2 regions of the Clostridium sartagoforme genome follow, and region 1 is predicted to be linked to the other one. Evidence: a T-box and tRNA genes for the amino acid it is inferred to sense, from the RefSeq annotation. Region 1 holds a T-box; the other holds one or more tRNA genes.
What was found. The T-box of region 1 lies ahead of metG (methionine--tRNA ligase). A T-box ahead of a tRNA ligase gene usually reads a tRNA of that ligase, here a tRNA-Met.
Positions count from the first base shown of each region.

Region 2: it encodes a tRNA-Met, which carries the amino acid that the T-box ahead of metG (methionine--tRNA ligase) is inferred to sense. The anticodon was not compared.

Region 1 is NZ_BAAACH010000039.1:56,743-62,105, forward strand. Features, by position in the region: gene ABDZ60_RS17485 (iron chaperone) at 1-159, shown strand, start outside; gene ABDZ60_RS17490 (hypothetical protein) at 556-720, shown strand; gene ABDZ60_RS17495 (ATPase) at 722-1,285, shown strand; T-box leader at 1,485-1,747, shown strand; gene metG (methionine--tRNA ligase) at 1,814-3,472, shown strand; gene ABDZ60_RS17505 (hypothetical protein) at 3,660-4,112, shown strand; gene ABDZ60_RS17510 (Crp/Fnr family transcriptional regulator) at 4,185-4,853, shown strand; gene ABDZ60_RS17515 (ACT domain-containing protein) at 5,247-5,363, shown strand, end outside.
Region 2 is NZ_BAAACH010000019.1:18,489-23,851, forward strand. Features, by position in the region: gene ABDZ60_RS09100 (transglutaminase domain-containing protein) at 1-1,872, shown strand, start outside; gene ABDZ60_RS09105 (hydroxyethylthiazole kinase) at 2,092-2,937, shown strand; tRNA gene ABDZ60_RS09110 (tRNA-Met) at 2,976-3,051, opposite strand; gene rbsK (ribokinase) at 3,241-4,170, shown strand; gene rbsD (D-ribose pyranase) at 4,176-4,571, shown strand; gene ABDZ60_RS09125 (sugar ABC transporter ATP-binding protein) at 4,589-5,363, shown strand, end outside.

The sequences.
Region 1 (5,363 bases):
TTATATCCTGGAGATAAAGCTGTAGAGCATTTTAGCGAAAAGCTTACAGAATACAAGACAAGTAAAGGCGCAGTTCAGTTTCCTTACAGCAAGCCATTACCTCTTGAGCTTATTGCCGAAATAGCAAAATGGTGTTACGATAGCGAAAATCATCACTAATGAAAAAAGTTTGTTTTGTAAAAATTAATAGACTTAATAGATTTAAATTAAGTAAATATATATGATAATACAGAAGTGTTAAGAGAAGGTATTTATTTAAAAAATGGCAAGCTAATATGGCAAGATAAAAAAATACCTAATTAGGCAAATAATATATTGGAAAAGTAGCTATTCAAAATAATAAATGTTTTGTTAGTTATTTTTTTATAAAAAAATATAATTAAAACTTCATTTTGAAATAATACTGATTAAGATGTATATTTGAAAGTCTAAATTTTTTTACTTATGGTAAGGTGAAGCGTATCTATGGGAACCCAAATTATTAGATCTTAGGTTTATTATTTTAATTATTTGGTATATAATTAATTTATAAATTAAGTTCTAAAGGAGGATTATATGGATAATAAGTATATCAATTTATATGATATTTTTTTAAAGTATTCCTATACTGATATTATGGAATTGCTTTTAAACTCAAAAACAAAAGAAGAACAAGATTTTTATGCAAATTTATCTAATATCCTATTACAAAGAGAGCAAATGAAAGTTATAGGTAATTAATATGAAAAATTACACTATATTTGCAGGAGTTAATGGTGCAGGAAAAACTTCTATATATAAATCTATTTATTATAATGAAAATATAGATGAAAAGAGAATAAATACTGATGAAATGGTTTCAAGGATAGGACATTGGCAAGATAATAATCTTCAAATTAAATGTGCTAGAGAAGCTATAAAACTAATAAAAAAATATATAGTTGAAGGAATATCATTTAATCAAGAAACTACTTTATCAGGAAAAAGTATTATTAGTAATATAAAATTGGCAAAAGAAAAAGGATTTTATGTTACTATGAATTATATAGGGGTAAAAAGTGTCGATATTGCGAAAGAAAGAGTTGCAATACGAGTAAGAAAAGGTGGTCATGGAATACCAGATGAGGCTATAGAAAGAAGATACTTCGATTCTTTAGCAAATTTGAGTAAAGTCATTAATATATGTGACAAAATTAATATATACGATAATTCAGAAATGTTTAAATTAGTTATGGTTATTAAAGATGGTGAAGTTGTTTGGAAAGATAAGAAAACACCAAATTGGTTAAATATTAATTTGAAATAAGTAGTAGAATCTAGGTGGTTTTGCTACTTATTTTTTTATAAAAACATAGTTGAAACTTGAATTTGAAATTATATTAATTATATTGTATACGGGCAAGTCTAAACTTTTTTACTTACGGTGCGGTGAATCGTACCACAAATGACGTAGAATTTTACTAAATTTGTATATTGACAATGTAATTAAGAAGAGTATAATAATTACAAATGCAATGAAGAGGAAAGTAACTTTAAGAATACTTATACAGAGAGTTTCCATTGGTGAGAGGAAGCAAAGGATATTAAAGTGAAAATGGCCTTGGAGCGGTGTACCGAGATTTTTGTTATAAAAATTAAGGCTGCAACGGATTCACCCGTTATAGTGATAGAGTATAATCATATTATATATGACGTACTTGATGAGGTGCATATTGTAAGGTATGCATGAAATAGGATGGTAACACGAAGTTTAGCTCTCGTTCCTAAGATTAATTTCTTAGAACGGGAGCTTTTTTATATTTAAGTTTTATTATTAATAAGGAGGATTTAGAAAATGAATATTTTTATTGGAGGGGCTTGGCCATATGCTAATGGGTCAATACATATTGGCCATATAGCTGCATTATTACCAGGAGATGTATTAGCAAGATATTATAGGATGAAGGGATGCAATGTATTATATGTTTCAGGGAGTGATTGTCATGGAACTCCTATATCAATAAGAGCAAAGAAAGAAGGTGTATCGCCAAAGGATATAGCAGATAAATATCATGCAGAATTCAAAAAGTGTTTTGAAAGGTTAAATTTTTCATATGATTATTATGGTAGAACAGATGATGAATTTCATAAGAAGGATGTACAAGAAGCTATAGTTTTACTATACAATAAAGGATTAATTTATGAAAAGGAAGTAGAGCAAATATACTGTCAACATTGTAAGCAGTTTTTACCAGATAGATATGTTGAAGGAGTGTGTCCAAAATGTAATTCAATTGCAAGAGGAGACCAATGTGATAATTGTGGTACTTTACTAGAACCATTAGAACTTTCAGAAAGAAAATGTAAGTTATGTAATAATACACCAATAGTAAAGAATACAAAACAGTTATATTTCGCTTTATCTAAATTTCAAAACACTATTAAAGAAAACCTAGATAAAACTCAAAGTAATTGGAGAGTTAATGCAGTAAATAATACAAAAAGATACCTAAATGAAGGGTTATGTGATAGGGCTATATCAAGAGACTTATCATTAGGAGTAGATATACCCATACAACAATTTAGAGATAAAAAGGTTTATGTGTGGATAGATGCAGTACTTGGATATCTTACAATGAGTAAAAAATGGGCATTAGAAAATAAAAAATCATATAAAGAGTTTTGGGAAGAAAATGCTACTTCATATTATGTACATGGTAAAGATAATATACCATTTCACTCCATAATTTTACCAGCATTAATAAAGGGTATAGGATATAATAAGTTACCAGATAGGATAATATCTAGTGAATATTTAACATTAGAGGGTAAAAAAATATCAACAAGTAGTAACTGGGCAGTATGGGTACCAGATATAATAGAGCGTTATAACTCAGATACATTAAGATACTTTTTCTTAATTAATGCACCAGAAAAAAGAGATACTGACTTTTCTTGGAGAGAATTTGTGAATAGTAATAATGGTGAATTATTAGGGGCATATGGTAATTTAGTTAATAGAACTTTAGTTTTTGCTAAAAAATATTTTAATAATAAAATTCCTAATGGAGAAGTGGATATCAATATAAAAGAAAAAATAGATATTTTATATAATATTATAGGAAACCTTATAGAACAAGGAAATTTTAAAATTGCACTTGAGAAAGTTTTTGAATTTATAAGAAGTATCAATAAATATTTTGATGAAAACGCACCATGGATTACTGTAAAAGATGATTTGGAAGTTTGTGGTAACACAATATATAATTGTATTTATTCAATAGCAAATTTAGCAAATTTATTATCACCATTTTTGCCAGAATCTTCAGGTAAAATAAAAGTATGGTTAGCTATTAATGAGGATAGGTGGGAAATAATTGTGCCGAAGTATGGAGTATCAATTGAGGAAGTTACAATATTATTTGAAAGACTTAATAAGAAGATAATAGAAGAAGAGAAAAATAGGTTGGTGGAACTTACTCAGCGAACGTATGTGAGTCGAGTTTCCTTATAAGTAATCTTTAAGCCTTAGACCATTAAGTGGACTTGTCTAAGGCTATTTTTATATCTTAAAGTATCTACATTATTAAAAGTTATACATATTTACAAAATATGTTATAATAAAAACAATAAATAAGTTTAATGTGAATAGTCAATAAATTTAAATATAAGTATAGGCATATTTAAGGAGCGTTTGCTATATGGAATGGAATGAAATTAACAATAGAGAAGATATAGAATATTTGATTAAAGAGTATTGTGGCTTTCATGATTCTTGCTTAGTGGAATTAAATTATAAAAGTGGTACATCTGTAGATAATGAAGGAAACATGGGTTTTGGAATGCCGGAGGATAGAAAACTTCATATGATTTTTCAAAGCCAATGTGCCAAAAAGGTATTAGAATTATGTTTTACAAATGTGAAAAAGTTTCATATAGTTGGTTGGCAAGAACATTATAGTTGTGATATCTTCGATTGCTATTTAGATATACATAATGATTTAATAAGTGGCAGAGATGATAACTTAATTGTTTGGGCAGATAATGAAGGCTTTAATCCTAAGGAAGAAGGAATAAGAGATATATTAAATGAACCAATGGATACATATGTAATTGCATCTCATTTAAAGTGGAGATTCTTACTAAATAATTAACTAATCTTAAGGTGTGAAATGTAAACTGAAGTATTTTTGCAATGCGAAAATACTTGGAAAGGAAATTTATTTATGATAGATGTTTTAAAAAATACTTGCTTTTTTAAGGGAATATCAAATAATGAAATCGAAGAAATACTTAAGTCGGAAGTATATCTTTTAAAGGCATATAAGAAGGGTGAAGTAATAGCAAATCAAGGTGAAAAATGTAATAGTTTATCAGTAATAGTTGAAGGTAAGGCTGTTATTCAGACTATATATGAAAATGGAAAAGTACTGACTTTAGCAACCTTTGATGTTAGTGATGTATTTGCAGAGGCATTATTATTTTCTAAAGCAAGAGAATATCCAGCAACAGTAATGGCTATTGAGGATTGTAAGGTATTATCTTTCCCTAAAAAAAGTGTCTTAGGAATAATTCAAAAGAATACTCAATTTACAGAAAATATATTAGAATTGTTATCACAAAAAATAGTTATATTAAATAAAAAAATAAACCTAATAGAATTAGATTCTATAAGAAGGAAAATATGTAAGGTTTTATTAGATAACTATAAAAGAAATAATACATTTTCTTTTAAGATATCTTCTAAAAAGGACTTTGCGGAAGAACTTGGAATACCAAGGCCATCTCTTTCAAGAGAATTAATTAAAATGAAGGATATGGGATTAATAGATTTTAACTTAAAAGAAATTAAAATTATTGATCTTGAATCCTTAGAAGATGAATTTTTTATGTGAAAATAACTAGGCAGACTCTATAATAGAAGTCTGCCTAATTATTTGGTATATATAAATTGTAAAGGGATAACTAAATTAACCCGTGCAATAACTATATTATAATAGAAAAGGTTAATTAATTAAATACAATTTAGAAAAAATAGTGAAAAAGCCTAAAAAAAGCAATAAAATTTGTATAATACTTATATAGAGGTTAACTATTTATATATTTTAATTAAATATTAGACACTTATTAATGTTCATCACATAATAATATAAATGAAAATTAATAAGTTTAAATTTACGAATGATATATATTTCAAATTGACAAACTTACGTAGTAAGGATAAAATTATAATAACTTTTTTAGAATATATATAAATGTTATAAATTTAAAATTAGGAGTTGGGGATAATGAAAGCTATTTTAACAGTAATAGGAAAAGATAAAGTGGGAATAATTGCAGGGGTTAGCAATGAATTATTAAGATTAAACATAAACATATTAGATGTTAATCAAACAATAATGGAT
Region 2 (5,363 bases), on a different contig from region 1:
ATATTTTTATTTATTATTTTAATATACTATTTAAAATATATTTACTTAAGAAATATTAAATTAAGTAAAGAAAATAATAAAGTTCCAATAAGCTTTTTAATCTCTTGTATTCCAATTTGTGCAATAGTATTGATTTCATCTTATTTCTTATCATCTAGAGATAATCCTATAGAACTTAGTTGGATAGATTCCAAAGCAAGACATGTTAGTAATAATACTAAAAAGGGATCTAATACTGGAAGTAATAATTATTTCAAAATAAGTTCTACTGGTTTTGGAGATGATAATTCAAGGCTAGGAGGGAATGTTTCTATAGATAATACACTCGTAATGAAAGTGGAGGCGCCTGAAAGTGGAATATATTTAAAAGGAGCAGTTAAAGAAATATATACAGGTTATTCATGGGAAAGCAAGAAGTTCGGATCAATTAAGTTAGGTAGTATGCTTGAACTTAATAATTTTGATGATGATTTATTTGAACTTCTTCAAGGGAGTAAGATTGTGTCAAATGAAACAAATATTTTAGAAGAAGGTTTTGATAAAAGCTTTATAGATATTACTTATGAAAATTTAGATATAAAAACAATATTTATACCATCAAAGGTAAGTAACTTAAGTTCTGAACCAGAGAATTCCTTATATGTTGTTAAGGATCTTTATGGAATACTATTTAGTGAAAGTATAATGCAAAAGGGATTCAAATATAATGCAGAATTATATAAGATAGATAAAAATAATGAAGATATTTATAATTTATTGAGAAGAAGCAAACAAGGTTTATATAGTGAATACATAGAACATAATTATATAGGCTCTGAAGGTAATGAAGGAAGTAGAGATTATGTTATAAGTTTAGAAGCAAAGTCAAAGGATATTTATAATGAATATCTTCAGTTACCTAATGAACTTCCTAAAAGGGTTTTTGATCTTGCTTTTGAAATAACTTCATCAGTAAACAATAATTATGATAAAGCAAAAGCTATAGAATCTTACCTTTCACAAAATTATAAATACACTTTAATGCCTGGAAGTGTACCAGAGGATAGAGATTTTGTTGACTATTTTTTATTTGACTCAAAGGAAGGCTACTGTACTTATTATGCTTCAGCAATGACAATACTTGCTCGTTCAATAGGCATTCCAACTAGGTATGTTGAGGGATATGTTTTGCCAGAGAGATCTACAGATGGAATATATGAAGTTACAAATAAACAAGCACATGCTTGGGTTGAAGTATATTTTGAAGGATTTGGATGGATGCCCTTTGAGCCTACTGCACCATTTTTAGAATCTTTAAATAATACAACTGAAGAACAGATTTTAAATACACAAAACAAAACAAAAAAGGAAGAAGAAATCGATGATGAGGTTGAAGATAGTAAACCAAAGAATAACAATGAGACCTTGAAGGAAGAGGTATCAAATAATGTAAATGATATAGAATCAAAATCAAAATTATTTATAAGAATTACTATACAACTATTGGTTGTTTCATTATTATGGATATTTATTGTTCCTTATTTTAAACGGAAGATTGTTATTTATAGATTGAAAAAGTATTCTTCAAAGCAAGAAATAATTAAAATATACAAGCGTCTTTTAAGAGGTTTTTCACTACAAGGACTTAAAATAAATATTGGAGAAACACCATTACAATATGCACAAAGGGTAGATGAAATATTAGATTCTAATGATTTATCCTTTAAAACTATAACAGATATTTTCAATAAGGCTTGTTATAGTAATGAACCTATTAGTAAAAAAGAAATTCAAAATATAATTGATTTTTATAATACAGTTCCTATTTATTGCAAGAAGAAACTAGGAAAGTTAAAATATTTTATATTTAGTAATATATTAGGAGTAATTTAAAATATAATATTAACTAAATCAAGGAAGGTTATTCTTAACCTTCCTTAAAATTTGCATATATTTTATATTAATCTAATTCCTTCATATTTTTATAATTATTAATTGGTAACTTAAATATATGTAACATATAAAAATATAGTCGAATAATATGTATAGATATAGTATAAGCATTACTATATTGCTAGAATTTAAGTTCAGGATGTAAGAGAGGATACAAAAATGCAAATTGGTATAAGGGCATTAGACGAGAGTTTAAACTTGCAGAAGCAAAAAAAACCTCTTATACACTGTATCTCCAATTCAATTTCGGTAAGAGATTTAGCGCAAGGAATTTTATGCTATGATGGTAATCCTATAATTGCAAATTTTGTTGAAGAAGCACCAGATATAACATTTAAATGTGATTGTCTATTGATTAATTTAGAAGATTTAAGTGGGGCTAAGGTAGAAGCAATTGAAAAATCAATTAGGGTTGCAAGAAGAAAAGGTATTCCAGTTGTTTTAGATATAATGGGAGTAGATTTTTCATTTCTTAGAAAGGAAATAGCATTAAGATTCATAAATAGATACAATATAAGTGTTGTGAAAGGAAGAGTAGAGGAGTTTAAGATATTAACCAGTAGTGATGATAAATTAAAGAACAAAGATTTTAAGGATTTAAAATTAAAAGAAAATATAGAAGCTAGGGTTGATTTAAGAAGCTTTTCAAAAAGGCATAATATAATATTAGTTGTCCAATGTGAAGATTATTACTTAACTGATGGGTTTAGTGAATTTTATGTTGAAGGCTATCAAAATGAGTTTAGTAATATATTGGGAACTGAATCTATATTATGTGGATTAATTTGTGTAGGAATTGCATCTGCAAGCAATAATGAACAAAGATTTAGAGCCGTCTTAGTTGCTATTATGACTATAGCAGTAAGTGAAAAAATAGCTATACAAAAGAACTTAGAGCCTAAAAAGAATAGAAGGCTAAAGGAATACTTATTAGATGAAATAATTAATATAAATGCAGAGAAATTAAATAGATTAGCAAAAGTAGAATATTCATTTGTAAGATAAAATAAATATAAAAAGCTTTGGAAAATCCAAAGCTTTTTTGGTTGCGGGAGCAGGACTTGAACCTACGACCTTCGGGTTATGAGCCCGACGAGCTGCCAACTGCTCCATCCCGCGATATTAAGTTGCTGACCTCAGCCAGTAGGTTAAGTATAGTCTTATTATATGATAAAGTAAAGCAAAATATAAAAGAAATTTTTAATTTTTTTTAATAAACTACTTGAAAAACGTTTACAAATGATTTATTATATAGTTAATCGATTTAGTAAACCGTTTTACTAAAAATAATAATTAGGAGAGAGATTTATGAATAAGATATGTGTACTTGGAAGCATGAATATGGATTTAGTTTTAAAGGTTAAAGATATCCCTCAAGTAGGAGAAACTATTTTATCAAAATCTTTTGAAAAGATATCAGGAGGAAAAGGTGCCAATCAAGCAGTAGCAGCTAAAAGGTGTGGCTCAGATGTAATAATGATATCTAAGATAGGTAAAGATGATAATGGGTTAATACTTAAAAATAAATTAAAAGAAGATAATATAGATGTAAATTTTATATATGAAGATGAAAAAGAAGCAACTGGAATGGCAATTATAATGGTTAATGAAAATGGAAATAATTCAATAATAGTTGTTCCAGGATCAAATATGACAATGAATGAAGAAGAAATTGATAAATCAGAAAAGGCTTTAAAAGAAAGTGATATATTAATATCTCAATTTGAAACACCAGAAGAAATTACTTTAGAAGCATTTAAAAGAGCAAAGAGGCTTGGAAAAATAACTATATTAAACCCTGCACCAGCTAAAAAAATAGATGAAGAACTTTTAAAAGTAACAGATATCATAATACCAAATGAAACAGAAGCAGAAGTTTTAACTGGTATAAAAGTAGAAAATTTAGAGGATGCCAAAAAAGCAGCACAAGTTTTCTTAAATAAAGGAGTTAAATTTGTAATTATAACTTTAGGTTCAAGAGGAGCTGCGGTAATAGGAGAAAACTTTAATGAAGTAGTTCCTGCATTTAAAGTAAATGCAATAGATACAACAGCTGCAGGAGATAGTTTTATAGGCGGATTAAGTTCAAAATTAGATGTTAAAAACATTAATAAAGAAAATCTTATAGAAGCAGTAACCTTTGGAAATAAAGTATCATCAATAGCAGTTCAAAGAAAAGGAGCACAACCTTCAATACCATATTTAAAAGAGGTAGAAGAGGCTTATGGAAGGAAGTAAATCAAATGAGAAAGACAGTATTATTAAATAGTAACTTAAGTTCAGTGATATCAAAGATGGGTCATACAGATATGTTAGCAATAGGAGATTGTGGATTACCAATACCTAATGAAAGTGAAAGAATAGATCTAGCATTAATAAAGGGAGTACCAACATTTATACAAACTTTAAAAGCAACATTAGAAGAACTACAAATTGAAGAGGTAATATTAGCTAAGGAAACTGAAAGTGTAAGTCCAAAACTTTTTGAAGAAATAAAAAAAGTTATAGGAGATGTAAAAATAACATTTGTATCTCATGAAGAACTAAAAAGAAATTTAAAGGAATGCATGGCAGTAATTAGAACGGGTGAACAAACACCTTATGCAAATATAATTTTAAAATCAGGAGTTGTATTTTAGTTAAGGAGGGTATTTATATGAGTAAAAAGATACCAATGCTAAGAATGGAAGGAGTATCTAAGATATTCCCAGGGGTTAAGGCTCTAGACAATGTTGATATAACAGCTTATGGTGGAGAAGTTACAGCTTTAATGGGTGAAAATGGAGCTGGTAAATCTACTCTAATGAAAATATTAAGTGGTGTATATCAAAAGGACCAAGGAAAAGTATTTATAGATGGAGAAGAAGCAAATATAAAAGGAATAAAGTCAGCAGAAGAATATGGTATTACTATTATCCATCAAGAAATGAGTGTTTTAAACAACTTAACAGTTGCAGAAAATATATTTTTAGGAAATGAAAAATATCAAAAGTTTACAGGGAAAATAAATAAAAAGGAACTTATTGAAAGAAGTAAATTATTTTTAGATCAAATAGGTGCAAATATAAATCCTAATACTCTTGTTGCTACCTTAAATGTTGGAGAAAAACAAATGGTAGAAATAGCAAAAGCATTAACTAAAAATGCAAGAGTAATAATAATGGATGAGCCAACTACTGCTTTAACAGAAGTAGAAACTAAGAATTTATTTAAAGTTATAGATAGTTTAAAGAAAAAGGGAATTGCAATAATTTATATATCTCATAGAATGGAAGAAATATTTGCTATATGTGACAGAGTTGAGGTTCTTAGAGATGGAAAGTATGCAGGAAATGCTTTAATAAAAGATATTGATAATGATAAATTGATATCAATGATGGTTGGAAGAAAAATAGAAGATCAATTTCCTTATAGAGAAATAAAAGTTGGAG